DNA from 4 places in the Nonomuraea sp. NPDC050478 genome. Region 4 is predicted to be linked to each of the others. Evidence: riboswitches for the same ligand, from Rfam matches in the RefSeq annotation. Region 4 holds a riboswitch; each other region holds the start of a gene.
What was found. A riboswitch is a leader RNA that binds a small molecule or an ion and turns the genes downstream of it on or off. The one in region 4 is predicted to bind cyclic di-AMP.

Region 1 (7,192 bases), on a different contig from region 4:
TGGCCAGGGTCCGCTTCGCGCGGACGATCCGCTGCGCCACCGTCGGCTCGGGCGTCAGGAACGCGCGCGCGATCTCGTCGGTGGACAGGCCGCCCAGCACCCGCAGCGTCAGCGCGACCCGGGCCTCGGTGGACAGCACCGGATGGCACGCGGTGAACACCAGCCGCAGCAGGTCGTCCTCGATCTCCTCGGGGCCGGGCGGCTCCTGCCCGGGGTCGTCCTCCAGGGCGCGGCCGATCTCGGCGAGCTTGCGCTCGTAGCGTTCCCTGCGGCGGATCAGGTCGACGCCCCGGCGCTTGGCCACGGTCATCAGCCAGGCGCCCGGATTGCGTGGCACGCCCTCGCGGGGCCACTGCTCCAGCGCCGCGACCAGCGCGTCCTGTGCCAGCTCCTCGGCCAGGCCGACGTCGCGCACCAGCCGGGCCAGCCCGGCGATCAGCCGCGCCGCCTCGATCCGCCACACGGCCTCGATGGCCCCATGCGTCTCCGAAGCTGTCACGGGCCCATCGTATGGTCACCCCGTCCGGGACATGCCCGGCACTCACCTCAGCGCGGGAAGCGAGAAACGCTTTCAAGAAGGAGCGGCGTCCCGGGCATGTGTGCCGGGCTCCTGGTTGAAGCGGTGATGGTCGTCCACGGCGGGCGTGGGTGACGCGTTTCCGGCAGGCGTGCGGGGGGTCGCCCTGGGCTGTCAGGCGTTCGGGGGGTTGGTCTCCAGGGACTCGCGGAGGGCTTTGTCGCGCTCGGCGGTCTCCGGGGTGAGGGAGGTCTCCGGCATGTCGGCCGCGTCGAAGACCTCCCAGAGCTCCAGGCCGACCCCTTCGCCGCCCTCGGGGACGGGGACGCGCAGGGCCCATTCGACGGCCTCTTCGCGGGACTTGACCTGGATCAGCCAGAAGCCGGCGATGATCTCCTTGGTCTCCGCGAAGGGCCCGTCGATGACCTTGGGCTTGCCGGGGCCGTAGGCGATGCGGGCGGCGCGGGAGCTGGGGGCGAGCCCTTCCGCCGCCAGCAGGACACCGGCCTTGGCCAGCGACTCGTTGTAGGCCATCATGTCGTCGACGAGCTGCCGGCTCGGCATGACGCCCGCCTCGGTCTCGGCGCTGCCCTTTCCGATGATCATGAACTTCACGGTGCTTCTCCTTCGAATCCCGGTCTCGCCGACGCGTCGAACGAGCGGCGCCCGCATCGACACCTCAGGGATTCTTCCGGACAATCAGGCGGCGTACTCGGGGTAGCCGTAGCCGACGACCTGAGACTTGGGACGGATGCGCTCCTCGACGAGCCCGTTGCCGGTGTTGCCCTCGATCGTGGAGATCGTCCCGTCGCGGTTGTCCTTGACCACGAAGCCGACGTGCTGGATGGAGCCGAGGCTCTTGCTGCCGTTCCAGGCGAAGAAGACCACGGCGCCCGGCTTGGCCAGGGTGCCCCAGCGGCCGTTGTTCTGGAACCACCGCGCGTGCGTCACCGTGTAGGCGTCCCAGCCCACCTGCGCGCGGGCGCCGGTCTGCTCGCCGACCCAGGAGACGAACATCGCGCACCAGGGGGCGTTCAGGTAGGCGGCGGGGTGGCCGCCGTCACGGGCGATGGTCTCCTGGGCGCGCTGCGAGTTCGCGTACCACTCCTGGAACTTCGTGCCGCCGCCCCGCGCGTTCTCCCTGATGCCGATCTGCTCCCTGGCCAGGGCGAGCACCTGGGCCGCGGTGACGTCGATCTTGTCCTTCTCGGCGGGCTTCGCCTCCTGGGAGGCGGTCTGGCCGGTCTCCGCCTGGGCCGTCAACGAGAGATCGTCTCCGTTGACCGGGTCGGCGTGGGCGGGGAGGGCGGAGCCCATGAAGCAGGCGACGAAGGTGGCGCCGAGGGCGGCGCGGACGTAATGCGGTTTGGTGGCACGGGGGAGGCGATGCATGACCATCGAGGGGATGTACTCCTTGCTTCCATGCCGCTTACCGGGTTAGCTGACGGGTTCGGGCGTGGAAGCTGCCCTACGGCGCGCGAGGCGCCGATTCACCCCGGAAGAAGTGGGTCCCCGGTTCCGCGCAAGGCGGATTCAGCGGTCGCAGGACGATCCTGCGATACGACGGTGTTCTCGGACACGACCGGACAAACCGGACGTATGCCGTGAATGCGGAGTAAAGTAACGCATCTGGCAAGAAACTGGCAAGTCTTCAAAGCCGCGGCTAGCGGATCTGCGCCCGCGCCTCCGCCAGAACCCGCATGATGGCAAGGCTCTCGTCAAGCGGCATGATCGCGCTCTCGGTACGACCTCGCGCCAGGCAGTCGCGGACCTCGCGCAGCTCGCCCGCGTACCCGTTGTCCGCCGGATCGTCGAGCACGTGCTCCTCCGGCTCCATCCCCGGCCCGCTGAGCACGACCCGCCGCGGAGCCCAGAACGGGGCGTCGATGTCGGCCCGCATCCCGGTGCCGACGACGGTGGCGTCGTTGGAGTAGGCGCCGAGCAGCGAGCACTCCACCAGCGCCCGCCTGCCGCCCGGATAGCTCATCAGCCCGCCCGCCTCGGCGTCCACGCCGCCCGGGGACAGCGAGCCGGTGAGGTGCGTGCTCTCCGGCGTCCCGAGGAACAACTGGGCCAGCCCCATGGGGTAGATTCCCAGGTCGAGCAGGGCGCCGCCGCCCAGCTCCGGCGCCCAGAGCCGGTGCGCGGGATCGTACGGGTGCGCGAAGCCGAACGAGGCGCGCACCGAGCGGATCTCGCCGAAACGCCCGTCGCCGGCGAGCATGCGGATCAGCGGGTTGAACCGCATCCACATCGCTTCCATCAGGAAGACCCCGGCCTCGCGGGCCAGCCGGACCATCCGCTCGGCGTCGGCCGTGGTGGCGGCGAGCGGCTTCTCGCACAGCACGGCCTTGCCCGCCGCGATGGCCGCCTCGGCCACCTCCAGGTGCTGGGCGTGCGGGGTGGCGACGTAGACGGCGTCCACGGCCGGATCGGCGCACAGCTCGGCGTAGGAGCCGTGGGCGGACTCGGCGCCCAGCGTCGCGGCCAGCGCCTTGGCCCGGCCCAGGTCGCGGGAGCCGACCGCGGCCACCCTCATCCCCGGCTCGGCGGCGATGACGGCGCCCACTGTCCTGGCGATGCCGCCGGTCGCCGCGATGCCCCACGATAAGTCACGCACGCGGAAGATCGTACAGATTCATCCGCGAAAGCGATATGTGAGGCGAATTCACCCGCTGGTCTCGGGGTCGAGCCCCAGGCGGCGGCCGGCGTTCATCGCCCCGATCGCGGCCATGTCCTCGCGGTCCAGGATGAAGTCGAACACGTCGATGTTCTCCTTGATCCGCGACGGGGTGACCGACTTCGGGATCACCACGTTGCCGATCTGGATGTGCCAGCGCAGCACGATCTGCGCGGGCGTGCGGTTGTGCTTGTCCGACAGCACCGCCAGCGCCGGGTCCTCCAGCAGGCCCCGGCCGGAGCCGAGCGGGCTCCACGCCTCGGTGAGGATCCCGTTCTTGTCGTGGAACTCGCGCATCTCGTGCTGCTGGAAGTACGGGTGCAGCTCGATCTGGTTGATGCAGGGGACGATGTCGGTCTCGTCCATGAGCCGGGTGAGCGTGCCGACCGTGAAGTTGGACACGCCGATGGCCCTGGCCCGGCCGTCCCGGTAGATCTTCTCCAGGCCACGCCAGGCCTGGACGTACTTGTTCTGCTTCGGCGCCGGCCAGTGGATCAGGTAGAGGTCGACGTGGTCGAGGCCGAGCCTGGCCAGGCTCTCGTCGAAGGCCCGCTCCACCCGGTCGTGGTCGGAGTTCCACAGCTTGGTGGTGACGAAGAGCTTCTCGCGCGGGATGCCGGAGGCGCGCACGGCCCGGCCGACGCCCTCCTCGTTGCGGTAGAGCGTGGCCGTGTCGATGTGGCGGTAGCCGGCCTCGAGCGCGGTCAGCACGGCCCGCTCCGCCTCGTCGTCGGTCACCTTCCAGACGCCGAGGCCGAGTTGCGGGATCTCGACACCGTCTCTGTAAAGCCGTAGCGAGTTCATACTTCCCATTGTTCACGTCTCGTTCCGCACGGCTTAAGCCGCCCGGGCTAGCTTGAAGCGGTCGTGAACGGGCCATCACCTGGCTGGGAGAGCAAACGTGGTCAAACAGGCGTCGGCCTGGGTGGAATCCCCGCTCCAGATGCTGTGCGCCGTCGAGGCCCATCACGCGGGGCTGCTCGGCCCGGCCACCATCGTGGTGCCGCGGGCGCGGCTGCGCGCCCTCAAGGCGACCGGGCGCGAGCTGCGCGGCCTCGACCTGCCCGCCGGGCTGGAGCTGGCCGAGCCGAGCGAGCGCATGCCGCGCCGGCCGGCCGTCGTCGGCGACGCCTTCTCCGGCCGGGTGCAGCTGCGCTGGCTCGCCGCCTTCCCCGGCAGGGTCGTCGTGGTGGACGACGGCATGGCCACGATCCGGCTGCTGGAACTGCTCGCCGCGAAACCGTACCGGCCGCTGCTGCGGGCCCGCGCCCAGCCGGGCGCGCTGCGCGCGGCGCTCGGGCTGGCCGCCGCGATCAGGCTGCGCGCGGGCGGGGTCACGGTCTTCACCGCGCTGCCCGTCCCGCCTCACCTGGCGGAGGCGGTCCGCCGGGCGGGCGTCGACCTGGTACGGCACGAGTTCGCATGGCTGCGCGGCCAGCCGCCCAGCGAGCCGGGGCCCGCCGAGCGGACGGTCGTGCTCGGCACCTCGCTGGTGCGCAACGGGCTGGTGCACCGCGAGCGCTACCTGCGCTGGCTGACCGACCTGGCGGCCGAGGAGCCGCTCGCGTACTACCCGCACCGGCGGGAGGACCCGGTCGACGTCGCGGTCATCCGCGAGCGGCCCGGCATCACCGTGCACGACGGCGGCGCGCCCGCCGAGCTGACGCTGCGCGGCCTCGACCCGGGCCAGCGGGTGGTCAGCCTGCCGTCGACCGCGGTCTCCTCGCTGCGGGTGCTGCTCGGCCCGCGCGGAGTGGCGGTGGAGCCGGTGGACGTGCCCGACGACTGGTGGACGAGCAGGGCGGCCCCCGCGCTGCGCTCGCATCTGACAGGAGTGACAGGAGTGACCGGTTGAGAATGCTGGCGGTGGCCGACTCCGACTCGTACCTGAAGTGGGCGGCCTGCCTGCTCCAGGACCTGCCGGACGGCTGTGACACCGAACTGGTGGTGGTGCGCACCCCGATCGCGCCGTCGGCCGAGCAGATCGCCGCCGCCGTGGGGGACCGGCCCGCGCCGCCGGTGCTGAGCGCCCGCGCGCTGCGCCGCCTGGCGGAACGGTCCAGGCCTGACGTGATCCTGGTGTCCTGCACGGGTCCGGTCGTGGACGTGCTGGTGTCCGGCGTGCTGGACGGGCTGCGCCCGCGGCCGGTGTTCGCCACCGGGCTGCCTGGCATCTCGGTGCCCGCGACGGAGAAGGCGTGGCTGTTCCGCAGCGGCTGCGACCTGTTCGTGGTGCACAGCGAGCGCGAGGTGGCCGAGTTCGCGGCCATCGCGGCCCGGCTCGGCGGGGGAGGGGCGGTCGGCCTGGCCAGGCTGCCGTTCCTGCGGCCCCGGCAGGAGCGGTCCGGCGGCGACCGGGTGGTCTTCGCCACCCAGGCCAAGGTGCCGAAGGCGCGCGAGGACCGCGAGCGGATCCTGCTCGCGCTGGCCGAGCTGGCCGTCCGCGAACCCGGCCTGGACGTCGTGGTCAAGCTGCGCGCGCTCGAAGGCGAGCGGCAGACCCACCGCGAGCGCCACCACTACCAGAAGCTCTGGCGGGAGCTGGGCGAGCCGGGCCGGCTGCGGTTCGCCGCCGGGTCGATGCAGGACCAGCTCTCGCGGGCGGCCGGGTTCGTCACCGTCAGCTCCACGGCCGCGCTGGAGGCCATCGCCATGGGCGTGCCGTCGCTGGTGCTGAGCGACTTCGGGGTGAACGCCGAGATGATCAACCTGGTGTTCGAGGACAGCGGCCTGCTCGGCACGCTCGACGACCTGGCCGAGGGCGGCTTCCGGCAGGCGGACCCGCGGTGGTGCGCGGCCAACTACTTCCACCCGGACGAGCGCGGCGACTGGACCGGGCTGCTGACCGGGCTGGTGCTCTCCCGCTCCCGGGTGCCTGCCGTCTCCCTGCTGGACGGCCCCGAGCACGCCGCCGCCCGCCGCCGCGCCCGGCTGCGGGTCGAGGTGCCGCCGAACATGCTGCGCGCCGGCTACCGCGCCAAGCGACGCGTCCGCCGCTACCTCAAAGTCCTGACCTGACGCGTACGGCGCGGAGGTCGCCGCAGGTGGAGCGGGGTCAGCGGGTGGTTCGGAGTTTTCTGCGCAGGCGGTCCAGCGGGCCCGGCGGGGCCTGCTCGGGCTTGCCGGGCTTTTCGGGCTTGTCGAGGAGGCCCAGGGCCTCCAGCCGCCTGCGCTTGAAGTAGCGGGCGTCGAAGGAGAAGCCGTCGGGCCGCAGGTCCGGGTACGCCTCGGCCTGCATGCAGTAGCCCACCGCGCGGACCAGCTCCGGCAGGTCGGCCGCGGGCGGCTCGTCGACGAAGCCGTCCTCCGACAGCCGGGGGAGCAGCGCGTCCACGATCGTGGCAGGGATCCGGTTGCTGTTCTCGTACGGGGTCAGCCGCTCCAGCACCAGGCCGGTGCCGTGGGAGACGGCGCGCAGCCCGTAGTGGCGGCGCGCCGTCACCAGGGCGGTGGAGAAGCAGCCCACCACCAGCTCCGGCCGGAGCGTGGCGAAGCAGACCTCGGCGGGCACGCTCTCCCCGGCCACCGTCACCTGGACGCCGAGCGGCCCGGCGGCGGCGCGCAGCAGCCGGGCGTGCTCGCGTCCCGCCGAGGGATGCGGCTTGAACAGCACGCCCGTGTAGCCGCGGGCGGCCAGGCCGCGCAGCATCGCCTCGTGCAGCCCGGCCTCCTCCTCGGGGGTGACGACGCCGAGCGCCGACAGGTACTGCCCGAGGATCATCGCCTGGCCGCCCGCCATGGCCGGCGCGGTCGCGGCCACCTCGCGGACGACCGACAGGAACGGCTCCTCCGGCAGCCTCACGGCCGGCACCCCGTACTCGCTCAGTAGCAGCGGCGCCAGCCCCGGCACCAGGTCGAGGTGGAGCAGTCGGGTGACGCGGTGGGAGATCTCGGCGGGCAGCGGGTCACGGGTCGGTCCGTAGCTCATCAGCCCGTCGGAGTAGACGGTGATCGGGCAGTCGCGGACCAGCCCGGCGATCGTGCGGGCGGGCGCG
Region 2 (7,192 bases), 390 kb from region 4:
GCTCACCAACGTGGCCAAGCACAGCGGCGCCACGCACGCCCGGGTGGCGCTGGACCGGCGCGGCGACACGCTGCGCGTCGAGATCGAGGACGACGGGCACGGCGGCGCGGCGGAGCGGGACGGCTCCGGCCTGGCGGGCATCCGCCGCCGGGTGGCGGCGCACGACGGCGTCCTCACCCTGGACAGCCCGGCAGGCGGGCCGACGAGAATCGAGGTGGAGTTGCCGTGCGTGTCGTGATCGCCGAGGATGACGCCCTGTTGCGCGAAGGGCTGGCGCTGCTGCTGGGCGGTGAGGGGTTCGAGGTGGCCGCGGCCGTGCCCGACCCGGACGCGTTCATGAAGGCGGTGGCCGAGCACCATCCGGACGTGGCGGTGGTGGACGTGCGGATGCCGCCCACCCACACCGACGAGGGCATCAAGGCGGCGGTCGAGGCCAGGCGGCTGCACCCGGAGCTGGCGGTGCTCGTGCTGTCGGCGTACGTGGAGCAGGCGTTCGCCACCGAGCTGCTGGCCGGCGGCGCCAACGGGATCGGCTACCTGCTGAAGGAACGGGTGGGCCGGGTCGGCGAGTTCATGACCGCGCTGGAGCGGGTGGCGGCCGGCGGCACCGCCATCGACCCGGAGGTGGTGGCCCAGCTCTTCACCCGCCGCGACGGGCCGCTGGACCGGCTCACCGCCAGGGAGCTGGAGGTGCTCGCGCTGATGGCCGAGGGCCTGGGCAACACGGCCATCGCCGAGCGGCTGGTGGTCACGGAAGGCGCCGTGCACAAGCACATCCGCAGCATCTTCGCCAAGCTCGACCTGTCACCCGCCGACCGCGTCGACCGCCGCGTCGCCGCCGTCCTCCACTACCTGAACGCCTGACCCCGGCCCTGCCCGTCGCCTCCGGCGGATCGTCGGCCCGAGAAGCCCCACGCATGCGCCGGGAGGATGTCCCGTACACGAGCCCGACCAGCGGACGCGGTGTCTTGCCCTGGATGGAGTGGCCGCTCGTAAGGGGTGCCGCTTGGAGGGTGGGGTGGTCTCCCGGAGGATGCGTGCGCTGCCTCGAAGGGGTGCTTGACCAGGAGCGCACTTTCTGCGGGGCTGCGCTGCGCACCTGGAGGATGGGTTGCCCTGCGGTGGGGTCCTGCGAAGAGGTGGGTGGGTTGTTTCGCGGCGGGGTGGATGGGGTCCGGGTGTTGGGGGCGGGGTGTGATAATCCGTGCGTGGTGGGGTGTTCCAGGCGGGCGCTGTTATGGGCGGGGGTCGGGGCGCTGGTTCCGGCTCGGGGCGGGGTGGGTGCGTCGCCTGGGGCGTTCGCGGGGGTGCGGCGGCGGTGGCGGGAGGTGACCGTCGATCCCGCGTACCCGGTGGGGCCGGCGAGGCGGCGGCTGGCGGAGATGGCGCCCACCGGCCGTCATCTGTGGCCGGATCTGCCGTACCCGTCCCTGAGCGCGACCCCGGGGCGGCTGCTCGCGATGGCGCGGGCGTACGCGGTGAGCGGCGACGCGCGGCTGCGCGCCGGGGTCGAGACCGGCATCGGCCACTTCTGTGAGCACGTGTACGCGGCCGGGGCGGACCCGGTGGGCAACTGGTGGGACTGGGAGATCGGCGCGCCGAAGCGGCTGCTCGACGCCGCCGTCCTCGTCGGCCTGTCGGGGCGGCAGGGCGGCGCGTTGCTGGAGGCCGTCGACCACTTCGTCCCGCCCGACCGGCTGAGCGACTACGGCGGCACCAGCACGGGCGCGAACCGGGTGGACCTGTGCCTGGTGACGCTGCTGCGCGCGGTGCTGGGCGCGGACGCGGAGCGGGCGGACCTCGCGGTGCGGGCGCTCGCGCCGGTCTTCCGGTACGTGACGGAAGGCGACGGCTTCTACCGGGACGGCTCGTTCCTCCAGCACGACACCGTCCCCTACCAGGGCGGTTACGGGCTCGTACTGCTGGAAGGGCTGGCGACGCTGTTCGCGGTGCTGCGCGGGAGCCCGTGGGAGGTCACCGACCCGAACAGGCGGATCGTGTACGACAGCGTGGAGCGGTCGTTCGTCCCGTTCACGCACGCCGGTCACGTCATGGACCTGGTGAGCGGCCGGGGCATCGCCAGGGACCCGTCCGGCGGCGAGCTCAGGTTCCGCCGCCTGGCCGGCGCCGTGAGGCGGCTGGCCGTCACCGCGACGCCCGCCGAGCGCCGTCGCTGGCGAACCCTGGTGGACGGGGCCGGCGAGCAGCCCACCGGGCACCGGCTGTTCCCGATGAGCGCCCGCGCCGTGCACCGCGCGCCCGGCTGGTGCGCGGCGCTCAGCATGTCCTCCGACCGGATCGCCCACTACGAGCACGGCAACGGCGAGAACCTGCGCGGCTGGCACACCGGCTCGGGGATGCTCTATTGGTGGGGCGAGGGCCACGGGGCCCACTACGCCGACGGGTTCTGGGCCACCGTCGACCCCTACCGGCTGCCGGGCACCACCGTCTCGACCCGGCGGCTGCCCGACGGCGCGGGCGAGGCGTGGGGCGGCGCGTGCCCACCGTTCCGCTGGGCCGGCGGCGCCACCGACGGCCGTTACGCGACCGCCGGCCAGCACCTGCGCGGGCTGGAGTCCACGGTGGAGGCGTTCAAGTCCTGGTTCTTCCTCGACGACGCGGTGGTCTGCCTGGGCGCGGGCATCACCGGCAGGGACGGCGCGCCGGTGGAGACCGTGGTCGACAACCGCCGCACCGCCGCGCTCCTCACCGTGGACGACGCGAACGGCTGGGCCCATCTGGCGAGGCACGGCGGCTACGTCGTCCGCGACGGCGGCGTGCTGCGCCGCCTGCGCGAGCACCGGCCGGGCGGCGGGATGACGCGCCCGTACGTCACGCTCTGGCTCGGTCACGGGCTGGACCCCGGCGACGCCCGCTACGACTACCTGCTGCTGCCGAACGCCACCGTGGCGGCGACCAGGGCCCGCGCCGCCGACCCCGGATGGGCGCGGGTGCTCGCCAACACGACCTCCCAGCAGGGCGTGCACGTGCCGTCGGCGGGGGTGACGGCGGTCAACTTCTGGCAGCCGGGCACCGCGGGCCCGCTGTCGGCGTCCGGGCCGTGCGCGGTGCTCGTCACCGAGCGCGGCGACGGCTCGGCCACCGTCACCGTGTCCGACCCGCGCCGCGACCTGACGGAGCTGACCGTCACCTGGAACCGCCCGGTGGCGGCGGTGACGGGACGCCCGGCGGCCCTGACAGGGGCGCGGACGGGACGGCGGCTCACGCTGACGTTCGGCCCGCTGCCGGACTCCGCGTCGGTCACCGTCCGGCCGGGCGGAGGCGGGTGAGATCTCGGGGTCTCTGACCGGCGGAAATTTCTCACACCCGGAGAGCCACGACGCGTGCGGCCCGAGTAGTTTTTCAGATCGGACCCCGGCCGTGATAGACGTCTCATGAGATGGTCTTGCAGGATTTGGCCAGCATGAGCTGGTAAGTCTGGTCGGCAGGTCCTAGATCCAACGAGTCAAGGATGTGCCCATGCGCGCCAGAGACCTGCTTGCCGACTATCCCGTCGTGACCCTTGAGACGCCTGTGCTCCAGGCAGCCCAGTTGCTCGCCGAGCAGGATCTGCCCGGTCTGATCGTCGAGAACGACGACCAGCTCACCATTTTGCCGGGCACGGAAGCACTGCGACTGGCCGTGCCGCGCTACATCATGGACGATCCGGCGCTGGCCCGGGTGGTCGACGAGGCGCACGCCGACGAGTTCCTGCGCGCGCTGGGCAGTCGTACGGTGCGCGAGGTGCTGCCCCGGGAGCGGCGGGAGCTGCCCGTCACGGATCCTGACGCGACCGTGCTGGAGCTGGCCGCGCTGATGGCGCGCACCCGCAGCCCGTTGGTGGCCATCGTGGACAAGGGCCGGTTGCTGGGTGCGGTCACGCTGCAGGCGCTGCTGGACAGGATGCTAGGCACATGAGCCCGCTCGCCTGGGCGAGCGTCGCAGTGTTCGTGTCCGCCTACGCGCTGATCGCCACCGAGAAGGTGAACCGGGTGGCGGCGGCGCTGGGCGGAGCGTGGGTCATGCTGTTGATCCACGCGACCAACGCCGGGTCGGCGTTCTTCTCCGAGCATGCCGGGATCGACTGGAACGTCATCTTCCTGCTGCTCGGCATGATGGTCATCGTCGGGGTGCTGAAAGAGACCGGCGTCTTCGAGTATCTGGCGATCTGGGCGGCCAAACGCGCCCAGGGGCGGCCCTTCCGGCTGATGGTCCTGCTGGTCCTGATCACGGCAGGCGCGTCGGCGCTGCTCGACAACGTGACCACGGTGCTGCTGATCGCGCCGGTGACGTTCCTGGTGTGCGAGCGGCTGGCCGTGTCGCCGGTCCCCTTCCTGATCGCCGAGGCGCTGGCCTCCAACATCGGCGGCGCGTCGACGCTGGTGGGCGACCCGCCGAACATCATCATCGCCAGCCGGGGCGGGCTGAGCTTCAACGACTTCCTCATCCACATGGCGCCCATGGTGATCGTGCTGGTCGCGGTGTTCGTGGGGCTCTGCTGGCTCATGTGGGGCCGGACGTTCCGGTACGACCCGGACCGGGCGCAGGAGGTCATGGCGCTGGACGAGAAGGAGGCGATCGCCGACCCGTGGCTGCTGTGGCAGTCGCTCGTCGTGCTGGTGCTGGTGCTGGCGGCGTTCGTGCTCCATCCGGTGCTGCACTACGAGCCGTCGGTGGTGGCGCTGCTGGGCGCCGGTGTGCTGGTGGCCTTCACCAAGGTGACCACGGAGAAGTCGCTGGCCGAGGTGGAGTGGCCGACGCTGGTGTTCTTCGCCGGGCTGTTCGTCATGGTCGGCGCGCTCGTCCACACCGGGGTCATCGACCAGGTCTCCAGGGCCGCCGTGGAGGCCACGGCGGGCCGGTTGGACGTGGCGACGATGGGGCTGCTGGGCGGTTCCGCCGTGGTGTCGGCGGTCGTGGACAACATCCCGTACGTGGCCACGATGAGCCCGATCGTGGAGGAACTCGTGGCGGCGCAGGGCGGCGAGTCGGCACAGGTGCTCTGGTGGGCGCTGGCGTTCGGGGCCGACCTGGGCGGCAACGCCACGGCGGTGGGCGCGGCGGCCAACGTGGTCGTGCTGGGCATCGCGGCCCGCAACGGCACGCCGATCAGCTTCTGGCACTTCACCAAGTACGGGTTGATCGTCACGGTCGTCACGGTGACCCTGGTGGCGCCGTATCTGTGGTTCCGATACCTGTAGAAACCCCCGCAAAGGTAAAATATTCGCCCCGAAAACCCCTATGCCGTAGGGGATTCCGTCGTCCGGGCCCGTTCCGCGCTTGCCCTTTCCCTTGCGCGACGATTACCTTCGAACCCATCGATGGCACGCGCTTGAGCAGCGCTTTTAGGTAAGCCCCCGCGCGTTGCCGATGAATTGCCGAGACCGCGCCCACCCGCGCACGAAGCGGGAACACGGCGCGGCCGCCGAATCCGCCCTCTGGCGGAACCGGGGACCCACCTTTCTCTGGGGTGAATCGGTCGCTCTTCACCAAGGGCGCACCGTAGGGCACTTCCACGCCCGAACCCGACAGCTAACCCGGTAGGCGGCATGGAAGCAAGGAGCAATCCCCGAGCATGGTCAAGCACATCTTCGATCGCATCCCGTCCACCTCCCGCCTGGCCCTGGGCGCCACCCTGGCACTCGGCGCCGCCTTCGCCGGCACCTCCGCCGCCGCCACGGCAGCCGCCGCCACCCCCTCCCAGCCCCACCCGGTCGCCCAGCAGCACAGCAGCGCCGGCCAGGCCACCGCCGTCAGCGCGAGCACCGTCCTTCAGGTCGCCGAGTCGCAGATCGGCGTCACCGAGGACGCCGCCGGCGGCGGCACCAAGTTCCACCAGTGGTACATGTCCTCCCCGCGCGCGGCCGAGACCCTGGCCCGCGACGGCGGCGGCACGCCCGCGCTGTACGCCAACGCCCCCTGGTGCGCGATGTTCGTGTCCTGGGTCGGCGAGCAGGCCGGCGCCCGCTCCACGATCGGCTGGGACGCCTACACCGTCACCCACGCCCAGTGGTTCAAGGACAACAACCGCTGGGGCAGCGAGGCCAAGCCCGGCAGCGTCGTCTTCTTCGACTGGGGCGGCAGCAAGAACATCAGCGCCGTCGACCACGTCGGCCTGGTGAAGAAGGACAACGGCGACGGCACGATCACCACGATCGAGGGCAACACCGGCAACGGCAAGGTCGAGGAGCGCATCCGGCCCGTGTCCCAGGTGACCGGCTACGGCTACCCCGAGTACAAGGCCGCCTGAGCACCTTCTCCGCACCCGTCATTCCTCCGGCGATCCGGTCAGGTCTTCCCTGACCGGATCGCCGTCGTCTGTGGCCCCTGGTCAGGACCGCGTTTTGACCGGCCGTTGGCCTGCCCGGCGACGACTCCGGGGGAGATCCAGGGGGTGGAAGCGCGTGCGACATGACGACGGTGCCCTACCAGCAGGACCCGGCCAAGACCAGGCGGTCGCCGCTCAGCGGGCGGCGGCTGCAACTCCGCCACGGTGAGGGCGACAAGCGGCACCTGACCAGCCTGCAAGGACTGTCGGCGCTGTCGCTGGACGCCCTCAGCTCGGTCGCCTACGGGCCGGAGGCCGCGGCGCTCGTCCTGGCCGGGGCCGGGGCCGCCGCCGTGGCGCTGACCCTGCCGATCACGATCGCCATCGCGGTCCTGCTGCTGATCCTCGTGTTCTCCTACAGGCAGGTCATCGCCGCCCACCCCGACGGCGGCGGGTCGTACGGGGTCGCGAAGGCGGAGCTGGGCCGCCGGGCGGGCCTGCTGGCCGCCGCGGCCCTGGTGGTGGACTACGTGCTGACCATCGCGGTCAGCCTCGCCGCCGCGGCCGCCAACCTGGCCTCGGCGTTCCCCGTCCTGCGACCGTACCTGGTGGAGACCTGCCTGGCCGGGGTGCTGCTGCTGACGGTCATCAACCTGTTCGGGGTGTCCGACAGCGCGCGGTTCCTCATGCTGCCCATGAGCCTGTTCGTGGTGTCCGTCCTCGGCGTCGTGGCGGTCGGCCTGGCGCGGTCCGGGCCCGCCGCCACCGTGGGGACGACGGAGCAGATCGTCGCCACCGAGGCGCTGACCGTGATGCTCATCCTGCGGGCCTTCTCCTCCGGATGCTCCTCGCTGACCGGGATCGAGGCCATCGCCAACGGCGTGCCCATGTTCCGCAAGCCCCGCGTCAAGCGCGCCCAGCACA
Region 3 (7,192 bases), on a different contig from region 4:
CGTCGGCGGCGAGCTCGGCGGGGCAGCGCTCCAGGGCCGTCGCCGCCGCGCGGGCGATGGCGTCGGCCGGCGCCCGGGTGACCTCGTACAACTGCTGGACGGGCAGCCACGCGACCCGCTCGCGCCGCGACTCCGGGTCGAGGCCGCGGACGAGCACGTGCCGGTCCAGCGGTTTCCAGGACGGGCCCGCGCGGAGCTTGGCCGCCTCCGCCTCCGCCTCGCCGACCAGCAGCCCGTGCTCACGGGCGACCAGGGCGGCGATCGCCGCGTTCACGGCGTCGCCGCCGGCGTGGACGGTCCCGGCGGCGACGACGGCGCCGCAGGCGAGGATCGCGATCCTGGTCAGGTGAGGGCCGATGTCGACGATCATGCGCCCGGCCGGCTCCGTCACCGGCAGCCCGGCGCCGAGCGCCACCGCGACGGCGTGCTCGACGAGGTACACCCGCCTGGCGTCCGCCTCGTAGGCCAGGTCGCGCACGGCCGAGCTCAGGATGGGCGGGGCGCCGTCGGGCAGCGCCATCACCAGCCGCGGCCGGGCGTACGGGTGTCCGTGCACCTTGCTCAGGAAGTGCTTGACCAGCCGCCCGGCGAGCTCGCCGCCTTCGCGCACCGGCCAGCGGGCGATCCCGTCGTCGTGCCGTACCGCTCGCGTGCCCGCCCCGCCGGCGGCCGAGCACGCCGCGTACGCGTCCGCGCCGAAGAGCGTGCGGCCCGTGGCCGCGCAGGCCGCCGCCATCGACGGCTCGTTGAGCACGACGCCCAGGCCGGGGGCGTAGATCTGGGTGGTGGCCGTGCCGAGATCGATCGCGAGATCCCGGCCGAGGAACGCGAGCGGGCTCACCGCCGCGGCTCCGGGGGGTAGAGCTGCATGTCCGTGGTGTTTCCTGGATCGGGTCAAGGCAACACCAAGTCGCCGGCGCGCGTCCCGCCGATGATCCCGGTTATGCGCTGTCAAGGCCTGCGTGCGAAGCTGGAGGCTGTACGCACATCAGGAGGCCCTCATGGCGGAAACCCCGGAGCCGGAAGTCGACGAGACTCCCGAGGACGAGATGAAGCGCAAGTTCCGTGAGGCACTGGAGCGCAAGCGCGGCCAGCAGGCGGGATCTGGCGGCGGTGGTAGGGGAGCCGACCACTCCAAGATCCACGGAACTCACGGCCCGGCTGCCGGCAAGCGGTCCTTCAGGCGCAAGAGCGGCGGCTGAATCTGGGTGTTCAAGGGGGTACGGCATGCCGTACCCCCTTTTTCTAGGTAGATCTTCGCCCGAATCATGGGCTTACCTTTGCGTTTGTCCGATTTGCTCGCTAGATTGGTCGGCGTTACCAGGCAGTGACCTTGGCTCTTCACCAGGAAGAGGCGGCTGCCTGGCGCCGAATCCCGCTCCCCCGCGGGAACCGGGGACCCACCTTCTGGGGTGAATCCGGCCCATGCGGCCGGTAGGGCATCTCCACGTCCGAACCCGTCAGCTAACCCGGTAGGCGAGATGGAGAGGACGTTTTCCTGTGATGAATCACCGCGCCCGTCCCCCCTACCGCGGGATGTCATCGGCCGCCGATTGAGCGGCACCATTTCCTGATCTTCCTTTCGCGCTCCCACCGTAGCGTCCGTACGGCTTGATGCCCGGCTACGTCGTTCCGCGAGCGCATCTTTGCTGTTGCCTCACAAAGGACTTCTGTTTTTCATGTCTGTTCGTTTCAGCATGCGTTCCATCGCCGCGATCGTCGCCGCCGCCGGCACGCTGGCGCTCGGCTCCGGCGCCGCCGCTCACGCCGACACCGACAAGGGCACGGAGAAGATCCTGCTCAAGGGCGAGACCACGGCCTCCTACTTCTGGGACGACGGCTCCGGCCGCGCGGGTGACACCGGTCTGCCGGCCAGCGGCAAGCCCATGCAGAAAGGCATGGCCGCCAGCCCCAGCTGGCCGCTGCTGACCGAGGGCTACGTCGTCTACAAGGGCAAGAAGGCGCCGTTCTTCGTCGGCGACCGCGGCCCGGGCGTCCCGTCCAGCAAGGGCATCATGCTCGACCTGGACGGCAAGACCTTCGCCGACCTGACCGGCGGGACGTTCAACCCGCGCACGCTCATGGTGGACGGCAACGGCGGCAAGGGCCACATCGAGGTCGAGTACGTCATCACCAAGTGGGGTGACGGCCTGGGCCTGAAGAACCACCCGGTCGCCTTCTCCGAGGGCGCCTACAAGCGCATGGACCGCAACCCGGCCGCCCCGCCGGTCCTGGCCGGGGACAAGGCGGACGACAAGGCGGACGACAAGGACGAGAAGAAGGCCGTCGCCGGCCAGTCCGGCAGCAACAAGGCCGAGCCCGTGAAGACCAGCCCCGTGAAGGCCGACCCGGTGAACCTCGTGAAGGCCCCGGCCGAGCCGCAGCCCGCCGCCGGCGGCGCCGAGGCGGCCGCGGCCACCGAGCGGAGCAACGTGGCGGGAGCCGCCGTGGCCGGCGGCGTGATCCTCGTCGGCGGCGGCCTGGTGCTGGGCCGCGAGCGCATCCGCAAGCTCGTGCGCCGCTGACCTTTGCGTCACCACGATTAGAATGTCATTCTAGGGCCGTGACCTCGACCGCATCGGCTCATGGAATCGACATCGCGTACGAGAGCTTCGGCTCTCCCGACGGGCGCCCGCTCCTCCTGATCATGGGGCTGGGCGCCCAGCTCATTCACTGGGACGACGAGCTGTGCGAGCAGCTCGCCGAGCAGGGGCACCATGTCGTCAGGTTCGACAACCGCGACGCCGGGCTGTCCACCCACCTCCACGAGGCGGGCGCGCCCGCACCGGGCAAGCCGGCGCCCTACCTGCTGGACGACATGGCCGCGGACACCGCCGGGCTGATGGACGCCCTCGGCTGGCCGGCCGCGCACGTGATGGGCGCCTCGATGGGCGGCATGATCGCCCAGTCGCTCGCCATCCGGCACCCCGAGCGGGTGCTCACCCTCATCTCGATCATGTCGACCCCCGGTGGCGCGGTCGCCCCGCCGAGCGAGACCGCCCGATCGGTCCTGTTCGCCAAGCCGGTGACCACCCGGGAGGAGGCCATGACCCAGGCGCTGGCGACCTGGTCGGTCATCGGCTCCCCGGGGTACGAGCTCGACCGCGAGCGTGTCCAGCGGCTGGCCGGGCAGGCGTTCGACCGTGGCCACGACCCGGCGGGGTTCGCCCGGCAGCTCGCCGCCATCATGGCGTCGCCCGACCGGACCGAGGCCCTCACCCGGCTCAACGTCCCGGCACTGGTCGTCCACGGGGCCGACGACCAGCTCATCCCGCTCTCCGGCGGGCAGGCCACGGCGGCGGCCATCCCGGGCGCCGAGCTCAAGGTCTTCCCCGGCATGGGGCACGACCTCCCGCGGGCACTCTGGCCGGAACTCGTCGAGGCCGTCACCAAGCTCACCGCCGGTCACGCGGGCCCGGCCCGCTGATCCCGGGACCGTTGGAAGGGGCGCACCTCGCGAGGCGCCGGGAGGCTGCCGCTCGCGAGATGCGCCCCGGCGGCGGCACGCGCTCGCCGCGCCCGGACGCGTGCCGCCGGGTTCCCGGGGGAGGGGTCAGACCTCCAGCTTCTCCTCGATGCCCTTGAGATGGTGCCTGGCCAGGGCCAGGTTGGCCCGGCCGCGGTCCAGGGCCAGATAGAGGAACAGGCCCTTGCCGCCGCGCCCGGAGATCGGCCGGATGATGTGGTACTGGCCGCCGAGCGTGATGAGGATGTCCTCGATGGCGTCGTTGAGCCCGAGCGAGTCCATCGTCCGGAGCTTCGCCTTGACGACCTCGGTGTTGCCGGCCGCGGCGACCTGGAGGTCCAGGTCCTTGGACCCGCCCAGGGCGCCGAGCGCCATGCCGCTGCCGTGGTCCACGATGGCGGCGCCGATCGAGCCGTCGATCGCCATCATCTCCTTGAGAGAGATGTCCATGCTGGCCATGCTTTCCTCCGATCAGGAATGGTCACTTCTTGCCTGCTGCCACCGCCGCCACCGCGGCGGCGGTCTTGCGCCCCTCCAGCCGGAGCAGCCCGAGGTTGGCGCCGGGCTCAGCCAGGACTGTGAGGACGACAGTGGGGCCGGCGGCGTAGAACGCGGCGTGGCCCGCGCTGCCGGAGACGAGCGTCTCCTCCAGGTCGCCCCGCCCGGCCAGGATCATCATGCGCCGGCTCATCGCGAGCAGCGCCGCGGCCAGCGCGGACACGTGCTCGCTGCTGTCCTCCGCCAGGTCGCAGGCGATCGTCAGCCCGTCGATGGTGGAGGCCACGCTCCCTTTGACGTCGGCCGTCCGTTCGCGCAGGAGAACCATCTCCTTGAGCACCTCTTGACGCAGTTCCACAGATGGCCTCCTCCTGCGTGAGGGGAACCTCACGACAGCTCCTCCAACGCCTTCCTGAGCCGCAGCAGCAGCTCGATGTCCGTGGGATCCCCGGTGACGACCGGGCCGAGCGGGCCGCCGGCGGTGGCGTCCGCCCTGTGCCGGGCGACGTCGAGCCGCTTGACCCGCCTGGGCAGCGGCTCCGTCTCCTCGGCCGCGACGATCAGGCCCGCCGCCGCCAGCCTGCGCACCGCCAGCAGGACCGCGTAACCGGACCGGCCCAGCCGCTTGGCCAGCTCCAGGGGAGTGGCCTCGCCGTCGGCCCCGATCGCCACCTCCCACTGCACGTCGCTGAGCGTCACGCTCTGCCCGGGCATCCGCGGCGCGGCGCGTACGGGGGAGGTGTCCAGGTCGGCCCGCGGCCACGTCTCGGCGAGCCGCGCCCGGCGGCGCGCGCACTCGCGCACCAGGCCGGGCACGTCGAAGTACCAGCGCCCACCGAGCCAGTGCCCCTCGCCGGGCCGGAACTTCGGCCGCGCGCCGGTCACCGGCAGCAGGAAGAACGCCGCGTCCAGCACCGCGCCGAGCACGCAGTACTGCAGCTCGCCGAGCGTGACCCGGCCTTCCTCCAGCAGGCGCTCGGTGCCGCCGTCGGCCTGCAGCCTGCGCAGCGCCGACTCCGGCACGCGGCCACCGGCCGCGAGCAGCCGCTCCGCGCCGGGCACCTGCGCGCAGGTCATGTACGTGATGCGCCCGTCGTCGAGGTAGACGGTGCCGGCGCGGCCCACCCGCAGCGCACCGGTGGCCCGTTCCTTGGCGAGGCCGGCCAGGAGCGTGTCCAGCGACGGCATCGGTCACGCCAGCAGCTGCTCGGAGATGGCGCGCAGCCGGTGGCGGGCCAGCGCGATGTTCGACCGCTCCATGTCGAGGCGCACGTAGATCACCAGCGGCCCCTCGAACAGGGTGTCCATCAGCCTGATCAGGTGGTGTCCCTGGTCGGTGCTGATCAGCAGGTCGCCGATGCGCACGGTGTCGCCGGGACAGGCCCGCGAGAGCCCGTCCATGCTGGCCCGCAGCATCTCGGTCAGGGCCGCGGCCGCCTTGTCGGCGTCCACGCCGCGGGGTTGCCCGCTGAAGGACACGGCCATGCCGCTCGTGTGATCCACGAGCATCGCGTCGAGCGCTCCCGGTATGGCCATGACTTCGGTCAGGCAGCTGTCGAGTGCGAGCACGGTGGCCTCCCTCGCCGTCATGCGGACGCGGACAGCTTAGGGATGCCAGAAGAGACGGAAATGAACGGCGATAACGTGAGCCGTACCGAGATGAAGTTGTCTACGGCTGAGGCGAAGAAAAACCCTACTGAGAGGGATAATCCCGCGATTTATGAGGAAATGACAAAGGCCTCAGGGAAGGTTATTCGCATTCGGTTCCGTCGCCTCGTCCGGAAGGAGCGCCTTCTCGTCGGGCTTGAAGACCAGCACGTTGGCCACGTACGACCTGACCGCCGCGGCCAGTCCCACATCGCTCCCGGCCGCCTCCGACAGGTACCACCGGTGGTCGAGGATCTCGTGGAACAGTTGCGGCGCCTCCAGCTTGCCGCGCAGCCCGGCCGGGATGGCCGCGATCGTCGGCTGGAACACCTCGGCCAGCCAGCGGTGCGCCACGATCGCCTCGTCCTCGTGCCGCAGCCCCACGGCGACCCGGAACCCGTCGAGGTCGTTGAGCAGCCGCCTGGCCTGGTTCTCCTCCGCGTCCAGGCCGGTCAGCCGCAGCAGGCGGCGCTGGTGGTGCCCGGAGTCGACCACCTTGGGCCGGACGATCAGCCGGCCGGTGCCGACCTTGCGCCGCACCATCATCTCGGCCACGTCGAACCCGAGCAGGTTCAGCCGCCGGATCCGCTGCTCCACCCGGTGCCAGTCGACCTCCTCGATGATCTCGTCCTGGGTCAGCTCGGCCCACAGCCGGTGGTAGCGGCTGACGATGTCCTCGGCGGTGTCCATGGGGTCGATCGACGGATGGAGCAGGCCGCCGGCCTCCAGGTCGAGCATCTCCCCGAAGATGTTCAGGTGCGCGGCGTCGATGTCGCCGAGCCGCTGCCCGTCGCTGAGCATCGGGTGCATCTCGCCGGTCTCGGCGTCGACCAGGTAGGCGGCGAACGCCCCCGCGTCGCGCCTGAACAGCGTGTTCGACAGCGAGCAGTCGCCCCAGTAGAACCCGGTGAGATGCAGCCGCACCAGCAGCACGACCAGCGCGTCCATCAGCCGGGTCAGCGTGTCGGGACGCAGCGTCCCGGACATCACGGCCCGGTACGGGAGCGAGAACTGCAGGTGCCGGGTGATCAGTGCCGCGTCCAGCCCCTCCTCGCGGCCGGTGACGTAGGCGACCGGCTCCACGGCGGGCGCGTCCAGCCTGGCCAGGTCCCACAGGAGCTGGTATTCGCGCCTGGCGTATCGCTCGCTGATTTCCTTGATCGCGTAGACCTTGCCGCCCAGCCGGGCGAACCGCACGACGTGCCGCGAGATGCCGCGCGGCAGGTCGACGAGGTGGTGCTGGGGCCACTCCGCGAGCGGCAGCTCCCAGGGGAGCCGGATCAGGTCGGGATCGCCTAACGCGCCGGTGATCTGAAGGGGCATCCGCCAAGGATATGGTGCATCGGTGGACGAGTTTCTCAGGTGGTACTTTTCCCGGCGTCCGGTCCTGGCGAGCACCTTGGGCGCCGAGGGCTACGACCACACGCTCGGCGACTTCTCCGCCGCCGCGTTCGCCGAGCGCGAGCGCGAGGAGGCCTGGTGGCTGGCGCGGCTGGAGGCCGGCGACACGGGCGACCCGATCGACCGCGACCTCGTGATCTCCCAGCTCCGCGGCGCGGTCGCGCTGGCGGAGTGGCCCGA
Region 4 (7,192 bases):
GGTGGGCGAGGAGGTCACCACCGAGACCCCGCTGGAGCGCGTCCGCGGCCTGGCCGACAAGCACGACGTGCACTGGGACCCGAAGTGGGGCCAGGGCAAGCTGGTCCAGGAGCTGTTCGAGGAGCTGGTCGAACACACCCTCGTCCAGCCCACGTTCGTCATGGACTATCCGCTGGAGACGTCCCCGCTGGCCCGCGTCCACCGCGACAACCCGCTGCTGACCGAGAAGTGGGACCTCATCGGGTTCGGCACCGAGCTCGGCACCGCCTACTCCGAGCTCATCGACCCGATCGACCAGCGCCGCCGCCTGGAGGAGCAGTCCCTGCTCGCCGCCGGCGGCGACCTGGAGGCCATGCAGCTCGACGAGGACTTCCTGCAGGCCCTGGAGTACGGCATGCCCCCGACGGGCGGCATGGGCGCCGGCATCGACCGGATGATCATGGCCTTCACGGGCCGCAACATCCGCGAGACCATCCTCTTCCCCCTGGTCAAGCCCACCCGCTGACCGCGCCGAGCCAGCCCGCCCGCGCTACAAGCGCGGGCGGTTGAGCCTGACGGGCAGCCGGGCCAGGCCGCGCAGCACCAGGTTCTCCTTGTACGGCGGATCCGCGTCGGCCAGCTCCAGCCCCGGCGCGGCCCCGGCCAGCGCGGCCAGCGCCACCTCCCCTTCCAGCCGGGCCAGCGGCGCACCCAGGCAGAAGTGCACCCCCAGACCGAACGCCAGATGCCTGCCGGGCGCCCGCCCCACGTCGAACCGGTCCGGGTCGGGGAAGGCCGCGGGGTCGCGGTTGGCCGCGCCGACCAGCGCCAGCGTCGACGTGCCCGCCGGCACCCGGACGCCGCCCAGCTCGGCGTCCTCCAGCGCGACGCGGGCCGTGAGCTGGACCGGCGGGTCATACCTGAGCACCTCCTCCACGACCTCCCTGGGCCGCTCGGCCGCCCGCCCCAGCACGCCGTGCCTGACCAGGTTGAGCACGCCGTTGGCGATGAGGTTGACGGTCGTCTCGTGACCGGCCACCAGCAGCAGCACGCACGTGGCCAGCAGCTCGCGCTCGGTCAGCTCCTCGACCTGGACGAGCGCGCTGAGCAGGTCGTCGGCCGGCCGCTCCCGCCGCAGCGCGATGAGACCCTGGAAGTAGTCGTGGAACTCGCGCCGGTGGCGTTGTGAGCGCTCGGTCAGCTCGTCGGTGACGATCGGGTCGAGGCTGCGCGCCAGGGTCTCGCTCCAGCCGCGGAAGCGCTCGTGGTCCTCCGCCGGCACGCCCAGCATCTCGCTGATCACCATGACGGGCAGCGGGTAGGCGAAGTCGCGGACCAGGTCGGCCTCGTCGGGCAGCGCGGCGATCAGGTCCGCGGTGATCGTCTCGATGCGCGGACGCAGCCGCCGCACCATGCCGGGCGTGAAGGCCTTGCTGACGAGTCCGCGCATCCGGGTGTGGTCCGGCGGGTCCATCATGAGGAACGAACGGACCGGTTCGTCCGGCCCGGCGGGCGCGGGGGCGGGGCCGTGACCGAAACGAGGGTCGCGCAACAGGGCCGAGCAGAGCTCGTGGGAGGTGGCGACGAGCAGCCCGCCGCGCGTCCGGAAGAGCGGCCCGCTCTCGCGCAGCTTCCGGTATCGGGAATACGGCTCGCGCAGGAACGCATAATCGTACGGATCGAAACCCAGCATGTCGCTGGGGCTCAGCGTGGACGGCGGCGCGCTGTCAGAGTCCTTGTGATCGATCATTGCGCTTGGAAATGTGCCGACATACGCCGAGTACTTCACGTAGGACGGATCATGTCAATGGCTATGGTCAAGTAGGGCAGATCTTACGCTTGACGGCCTTTGCCGGATGCGTTTACGTAGTCGGGGCGAGCAGCCTTTCGCTCGTGCCAGGACGTCACCGAGTAGTGCTGTTGGGGGGGAGGGCTCCCGATGGATGTGCTCAGTGAAAATGTTGAACTGAGCCATGCAGATCTGGCGTTGCTGGCGGAGCTGGCCAAGGGCGTCACAGTAGACCGAGTGGGGAGGCGCCTTGATTGCAGCGGCCGCACGGTGCGCCGAAGACTGAGGGGCATCTGCGACCGGATCGGGGTGGCCACGGCCATCGAAGCCGTGGCCTGGGCCGCGCGCCGCCAGCTGATCTAGCCGTCAGTCGGCGATGCGCACCGCTCCGGCGTAGGGGCGCCGGTCGAGTGAGGCGATGCGCACGACGTCGCCCGTGCGCGGCGCGTGCACCATCATGCCGCCGCCGAGGTAGATGCCCACGTGGTGCAGGTCGCTGTAGAAGAAGACCAGGTCGCCGGGGCGCAGCTCCTCGCGCGCGATGTGCCTGCCCGCGGTCCACTGGTCGCCGGTGTAGTGCGGCAGCGAGATGCCGACGCGCTGGTAGGCGGCCATGACCAGCCCCGAGCAGTCGTAGCCGTTGGGGCCTTCCGCGCCCCAGACGTACGGCTTGAGCTGCTGGGTGAGGGCCCAGCGGGCGGCCTGGGCCGCCTTGCCGTCGCCGGGGATGGGCAGGGTCACCTTGACGGCCCTGGTGCCGGGGCGGCCGGCCTCGCCGAGCGCGCGCTGGAACAGCCGGCTCTCGACCTTGGTGACGAGCGTGGAGATCCGGTCGCGCTTGGCGCCGAGGTCCTTGACGATCTTGTTGACCTCGTCGATGCGGGTCTGGGCGCCGGTCCTGGCCCGCTCGGCCGCGTCCATCGCCTTGGTCAGCTTGAGGACCTCCTCGCTCTGCTGCTGTCGCAGGGCGTAGGTGGTGGCCGCGCGGTCGAGGTAGCTCTCGGGGTCGCCGCCGGTGGTGAAGGCGAGCACCCGGCTGAGGCCGCCCGACATGTATTCGGCCTCGACCAGCTGCGACGCCCTGGTCTTCTTCGTGGCCAGGTCGGCCTCGCTGGCGGCGAGCCTCTTCTTGGCGTTCTCCACGGCCTTCTTGGCCGTCTTGAGCTTCTCGCGCTGCCCGTTGTACTGCTCGGTGAGGGTCTCGATCTCCAGGTGCATCTCCTCGACCTGCTCGGAGAGCTCCTTGAGCGAGGGCTTGGGGTCGGCGGCGACGGTGCCCGCGGGAGCGGCGACGAGCAGCGCGGCGAGGGTGGCGCCCACGATGCCCAGCCTGCGGCCGTAGCCGGCCCGTTCCGGAGGGCGGGCGCGCTCGCCCGCGGAACTCCCCCTGCGGTCGCGCGTGCGCTTCACCAATCGAGCTCCTTCCGTAGCGCGCCGACCGGGTTAGCTGACGGGTTCGGGCTCGGACCGGCCCTACCGAGCGAGGTGCTCGGACTCACCCCTGGCGGCGCCGCTCGAACGCCGCCGGCGGGTCCCCGGCTCCCCTTGCGGGGATTGGGCGCGTCTCCGCGCCACATGCACGGGGACATCGACGCTGGACACTAATGCACCGAGGGTTCCTGCTCAACCGGAACTACAGACTCTGTAGAGATTTCACAACCGGGGGGTCACAAGGTGGTCTCGTAAAGCACGGTACGGCAAAGACTTCATGTCCTCTTTGTGCCTGCTTGGACCAGGCATGGAACGGTAGGAAACCTCCAACGCCACAGGTGCTCGTACAGCCACGAGACGTTACAAGATGGGCGCAAGTCCGGGGTTAGGGGTGAGCCGTAATCACAAACTGTAGGCTGGAGGGTCATGGAGCAGGTCGCCGAACGTCCCCTTCCCGACACGCAGGTCCTGGTCCGGCGTGCCCGGACGCCGGACGTCAAGGCCATCAAATTCCTGGTCGACACCTATGGAGGCCCCGGCCCCCGGCTGCTGGAGAAGGCCACGGTCACCCTGTACGAGGACGTGCAGGAGTTCTGGGTCGCCGAGCGCGACGGCAAGGTCGTCGGCTGCGGGGCGCTGCACGTCCTCTGGGAGGACCTGGCGGAGATCCGCACCGTGGCGGTCCACCCGGAGGCGCGCGGGCTGGCCATCGGCCACCGCATCGTCACGGCCCTCATCGACACGGCCAAAGAACTCGGCCTGCAGCGTGTTTTCTGCCTCACATTCGAGGTCGACTTCTTCGCGAGACACGGATTCCGGGTGATCAAAGGCACCCCGGTCTCGCCCGAGGTCTACGCCGAACTCCTGGCCTCGTACGACGAGGGCGTGGCCGAGTTCCTGGACCTGGAACACGTCAAGCCCAACACCCTGGGGAACACACGGATGTTGCTCCACCTGACCTCGGGTGATGCGGATCTTGACTGACAGAAAAGGTGATTGTTGATACCCATGTCGATACGTTGTCCAGGACAGGCATGTGCCCTGACACGTGCCACATGCGCACGCGAAGCGAGGTGACACGGTGAGCACCGGACAGCCGCCGTATCCGCAGGATGAATCCAGCGAGAATCATCCGGGATACGGGCACAACCCGGGACACCCCCATGGGGAGGATCCCGACGCGACGGTCGTGGGCTACAGGGCCGACGACCCCTACGGCCAGGGCCAGTACGGCCAGCAGCCCCCGTACGGGCAGCAGCAGCAGTACGGTCAGCCGGGTCAGCAGGGCTACGGCCAGCAGGGCGCGTCCCAGCCGGGCTACGGCCAGCCCCAGTACGGCCAGCAGCCCGACTACGGCCAGCAGGGTTACGGTCAGCAGCCTCAGTACGGTCAGCAGGCTCCCTCGCAACCCGACTACGGCCAGCCCCAGTACGGCCAGCAGGCCCCTTCCCAGCCTGACTACGGCCAGCAGCCCCAGTACGGCCAGCAGGCTCCCTCGCAACCCGACTACGGTCAGCAGCCCCAGTACGGTCAGCAGCAGTACGGCCAGCCCGGCTACGGCCAGCAGCCCTCCTCGGGTCAGCAGGGCTACGGCCAGCAGCCCTCCTCGGGTCAGCAGGCTTACGGTCAGCAGGGCTACGGTCAGCAGGCCCCCTCCCAGCCCGGTTACGGCCAGCAGCCCGATTCCCAGTCCGGCTACGGTCAGCAGGCCTACGGCCAGCAGGGTTACGGTCAGCAGCCGCAGTCAGGGCAGCAGTACGGCCAGCCCGGCTACGGTCAGCAGGCGCAGTATGGCCAGCAGCAGTACGGCCAGCCCGGCTACGGTCAGCAGCCCCAGTACGGCCAGCAGTACGGTCAGCCCGCCTACGGGCAGCCGGGCTACGGCCAGCCGGTCGGCGTGCAGCCTCCGGGTGCCCCCGCGCCGCTGGCGGAGTGGTGGCAGCGGCTGGTGGCCCGTCTCATCGACGGCTGCATCTTCGGCGTCGTCTATTTCCTCATCTCCCTGGTGCTGGGCATCTTCTTCGTGGCCAGCTACAACTCGGTGACGGGTGTCACGACGGGCTTCTTCAGCTCGTTCCTGATCGGTCTCATCCAGTGGATCCTGCTGGTCGGCCTCTACGTCGCCTACGACTACTTCATGACCAAGATGAACGGTCAGACGGTCGGCAAGATGGTGATGGGGATCAAGGTCGTCCCCGTGGGCGGCGCCATGCCGCCCGGCGGCCTGCCGGGCAACATGGCCCTGAAGCGGGCCGGCGGCACGTGGGGCGGCTATGCGCTCGGGATCCTCCCGCTCGTCGGTGCCTTCCTCGGCGCGATCGCGGTCATGCTCAACGCCGCCTCGCAGCTGTGGGACAAGCCTCTGCAGCAGACGTTCGCCGACAAGTTCGCCGGCACCGTCGTGGTGAAGATCAAGTAGCCTGTACGGCTCGGAAAACAGGGATCGGTGATCCACCGGTCCCTGTTTTCGCGTGTGTGCTCCGTACCAGAATGGGAACGGTCGGGACACCGATGGGGCGAGGTGAGGGTTATGGCCACGACGCCGCGGGCCGATCCGGTGCCCGCGGAATGGTGGGAACGGCTGGCCGCCCGGCTCATTGAAGCGCTCGTCTTCGGGGTGTTCTATTACATTCTGTTCATCGCGCTGTGGGGCATCTTCCGGACTGTCGGGGTGCTGGAGCTCTTCGGGGGCCGTTTGCCGGGCGTGTTCGCATGGGTGTTGGCCGGGCTGGGTTATACGGTCTACGACTGGGTCACGCTTTCACGAGGCGGGCGCACGTTCGGCAAGGCGATCATGCGCATTCGGGTGGAACCGGCCCGGCTGGGGGCGCGTGACCGGTTGAAACGGGTCCTCGGCTATCCGGCCCCGGCCATCGTGATGGGCATTCCGGTGCTCAATCTGCTGGCCGGAATGTACGTGTTCGCGGTGGGCCTGCTCATCCTGATCGACAAGCCGCTGCAGCGTGGGCCCCATGACAAGCTGGCCGGAACCCTCGTCGTTAAAGATCATTCCTGAGCTGGGAAGCCTGGGCGCCGCTTTTCAGGAAACTTGGGGTAGATCCGGTAAGGCACCTGGAGAGACTGGCATTAGGCTATGAGGCGTCCGGGTTGCCGGATGTTGATGCCCCTGCCAGGCTATGGGCATCTGTGTGCCGCTATGGTCTGCGGTGCGAAGGTCGTCGACAGGGCGACACCCGGGGCGGTCAAGCCCGCGCCCGCCGCACCGCCCGTGCATAAAAGGCCAGGAAACCCCCCGTCCGCTGTGGAGGCGAGGACGAATGGAAGTTGTGACAGAGGTTTTGTCGGCGCTCATCCCGCCGCTCGTCGTGGGGGGCGCCTTCATCTTTGGGGTGGTGAAGTTGGTGCGCGCCGAGGGCCCTGGGAGGCGGCCAAACCGGCAGGATCAGGCCGAGAAGAGCAACTGATCAGCGACTCAGCGGAATCGTCGCTGAGCTGAATTGTCTTAACGTCTTTCCGGGTATATGTTTGGTCGAGCGAATGAAACAATGCTCCGGAAAGGATTGCGTAGATGGCCAAGCAGATCCAGGAGATTCTCATCGATGACCTCGATGGGGGCGAGGCCAATGAGACGGTCAGCTTCGCTATTGACGGCGCTTCCTATGAGATTGACCTCAGCGACGTTAACGCCAAGAAGCTGAGGGACGCTCTCACGCCTTTCGTGCAGCACGCTCGCAGGGCAGGGGCGGTCACCACGCGCCGTCGAGGCCGCGGCGGTCAGCGGGCGATGAGCCGCGAGAAGAGCGCCGAGATCAGGCAGTGGGCCAAGGCCCACGGTCTGCCCGTCAGTGAGCGAGGCCGGATCGCCTCCACCGTCGTCGAGAAGTACGAGGCGGCCCACTAAGGGAGCCGTCGGCTGACCATGCGCTTATGCCGCTCGCCTAAGGACCCCGGCGGTCGCCATAAGCGCATGATCGTTCAGGGCGAATCTCAGATCGTGGACACTTTCCGTTCTGTCGATCTTCGATTCGCCCG

Region 1: it holds a riboswitch for cyclic di-AMP, as region 4 does, so the genes downstream of both, ACIBF7_RS11420 (CHAP domain-containing protein) here and ACIBF7_RS02545 (NlpC/P60 family protein) in region 4, are expected to answer to the same signal.
Region 2: it holds a riboswitch for cyclic di-AMP, as region 4 does, so the genes downstream of both, ACIBF7_RS04360 (CHAP domain-containing protein) here and ACIBF7_RS02545 (NlpC/P60 family protein) in region 4, are expected to answer to the same signal.
Region 3: it holds a riboswitch for cyclic di-AMP, as region 4 does, so the genes downstream of both, ACIBF7_RS31090 (hypothetical protein) here and ACIBF7_RS02545 (NlpC/P60 family protein) in region 4, are expected to answer to the same signal.

Annotation. Positions count from the first base shown of each region.
Region 1 covers NZ_JBITHT010000002.1:734,756-741,947, reverse strand. The annotation lists gene ACIBF7_RS11430 (RNA polymerase sigma factor) at 1-499, opposite strand, end outside; gene ACIBF7_RS11425 (YciI family protein) at 692-1,123, opposite strand; gene ACIBF7_RS11420 (CHAP domain-containing protein) at 1,217-1,915, opposite strand; cyclic di-AMP (ydaO/yuaA leader) riboswitch at 1,929-2,066, opposite strand; gene ACIBF7_RS11415 (Gfo/Idh/MocA family protein) at 2,181-3,137, opposite strand; gene ACIBF7_RS11410 (aldo/keto reductase) at 3,186-4,001, opposite strand; gene ACIBF7_RS11405 (hypothetical protein) at 4,099-5,052, shown strand; gene ACIBF7_RS11400 (DUF6716 putative glycosyltransferase) at 5,055-6,215, shown strand; gene ACIBF7_RS11395 (polysialyltransferase family glycosyltransferase) at 6,253-7,192, opposite strand, start outside.
Region 2 covers NZ_JBITHT010000001.1:924,052-931,243, reverse strand. The annotation lists gene ACIBF7_RS04385 (sensor histidine kinase) at 1-238, shown strand, start outside; gene ACIBF7_RS04380 (response regulator transcription factor) at 226-864, shown strand; gene ACIBF7_RS04375 (polysaccharide lyase 8 family protein) at 1,329-3,290, shown strand; gene ACIBF7_RS04370 (CBS domain-containing protein) at 3,481-3,918, shown strand; gene ACIBF7_RS04365 (ArsB/NhaD family transporter) at 3,915-5,201, shown strand; cyclic di-AMP (ydaO/yuaA leader) riboswitch at 5,414-5,562, shown strand; gene ACIBF7_RS04360 (CHAP domain-containing protein) at 5,576-6,250, shown strand; gene ACIBF7_RS04355 (APC family permease) at 6,412-7,192, shown strand, end outside.
Region 3 covers NZ_JBITHT010000006.1:417,108-424,299, reverse strand. The annotation lists gene ACIBF7_RS31100 (rod shape-determining protein) at 1-841, opposite strand, end outside; gene ACIBF7_RS31095 (DUF5302 domain-containing protein) at 1,002-1,202, shown strand; cyclic di-AMP (ydaO/yuaA leader) riboswitch at 1,357-1,494, shown strand; gene ACIBF7_RS31090 (hypothetical protein) at 1,680-2,525, shown strand; gene ACIBF7_RS31085 (alpha/beta fold hydrolase) at 2,564-3,427, shown strand; gene ACIBF7_RS31080 (hypothetical protein) at 3,554-3,925, opposite strand; gene ACIBF7_RS31075 (roadblock/LC7 domain-containing protein) at 3,948-4,322, opposite strand; gene ACIBF7_RS31070 (hypothetical protein) at 4,352-5,152, opposite strand; gene ACIBF7_RS31065 (roadblock/LC7 domain-containing protein) at 5,156-5,533, opposite strand; gene ACIBF7_RS31060 (DUF4032 domain-containing protein) at 5,705-6,934, opposite strand; gene ACIBF7_RS31055 (DUF885 domain-containing protein) at 6,957-7,192, shown strand, end outside.
Region 4 covers NZ_JBITHT010000001.1:533,461-540,652, reverse strand. The annotation lists gene lysX (bifunctional lysylphosphatidylglycerol synthetase/lysine--tRNA ligase LysX) at 1-505, shown strand, start outside; gene ACIBF7_RS02555 (cytochrome P450) at 530-1,729, opposite strand; gene ACIBF7_RS02550 (LuxR C-terminal-related transcriptional regulator) at 1,919-2,131, shown strand; gene ACIBF7_RS02545 (NlpC/P60 family protein) at 2,135-3,178, opposite strand; cyclic di-AMP (ydaO/yuaA leader) riboswitch at 3,185-3,339, opposite strand; gene ACIBF7_RS02540 (amino-acid N-acetyltransferase) at 3,626-4,183, shown strand; gene ACIBF7_RS02535 (RDD family protein) at 4,281-5,618, shown strand; gene ACIBF7_RS02530 (RDD family protein) at 5,730-6,215, shown strand; gene ACIBF7_RS02525 (Lsr2 family protein) at 6,729-7,061, shown strand.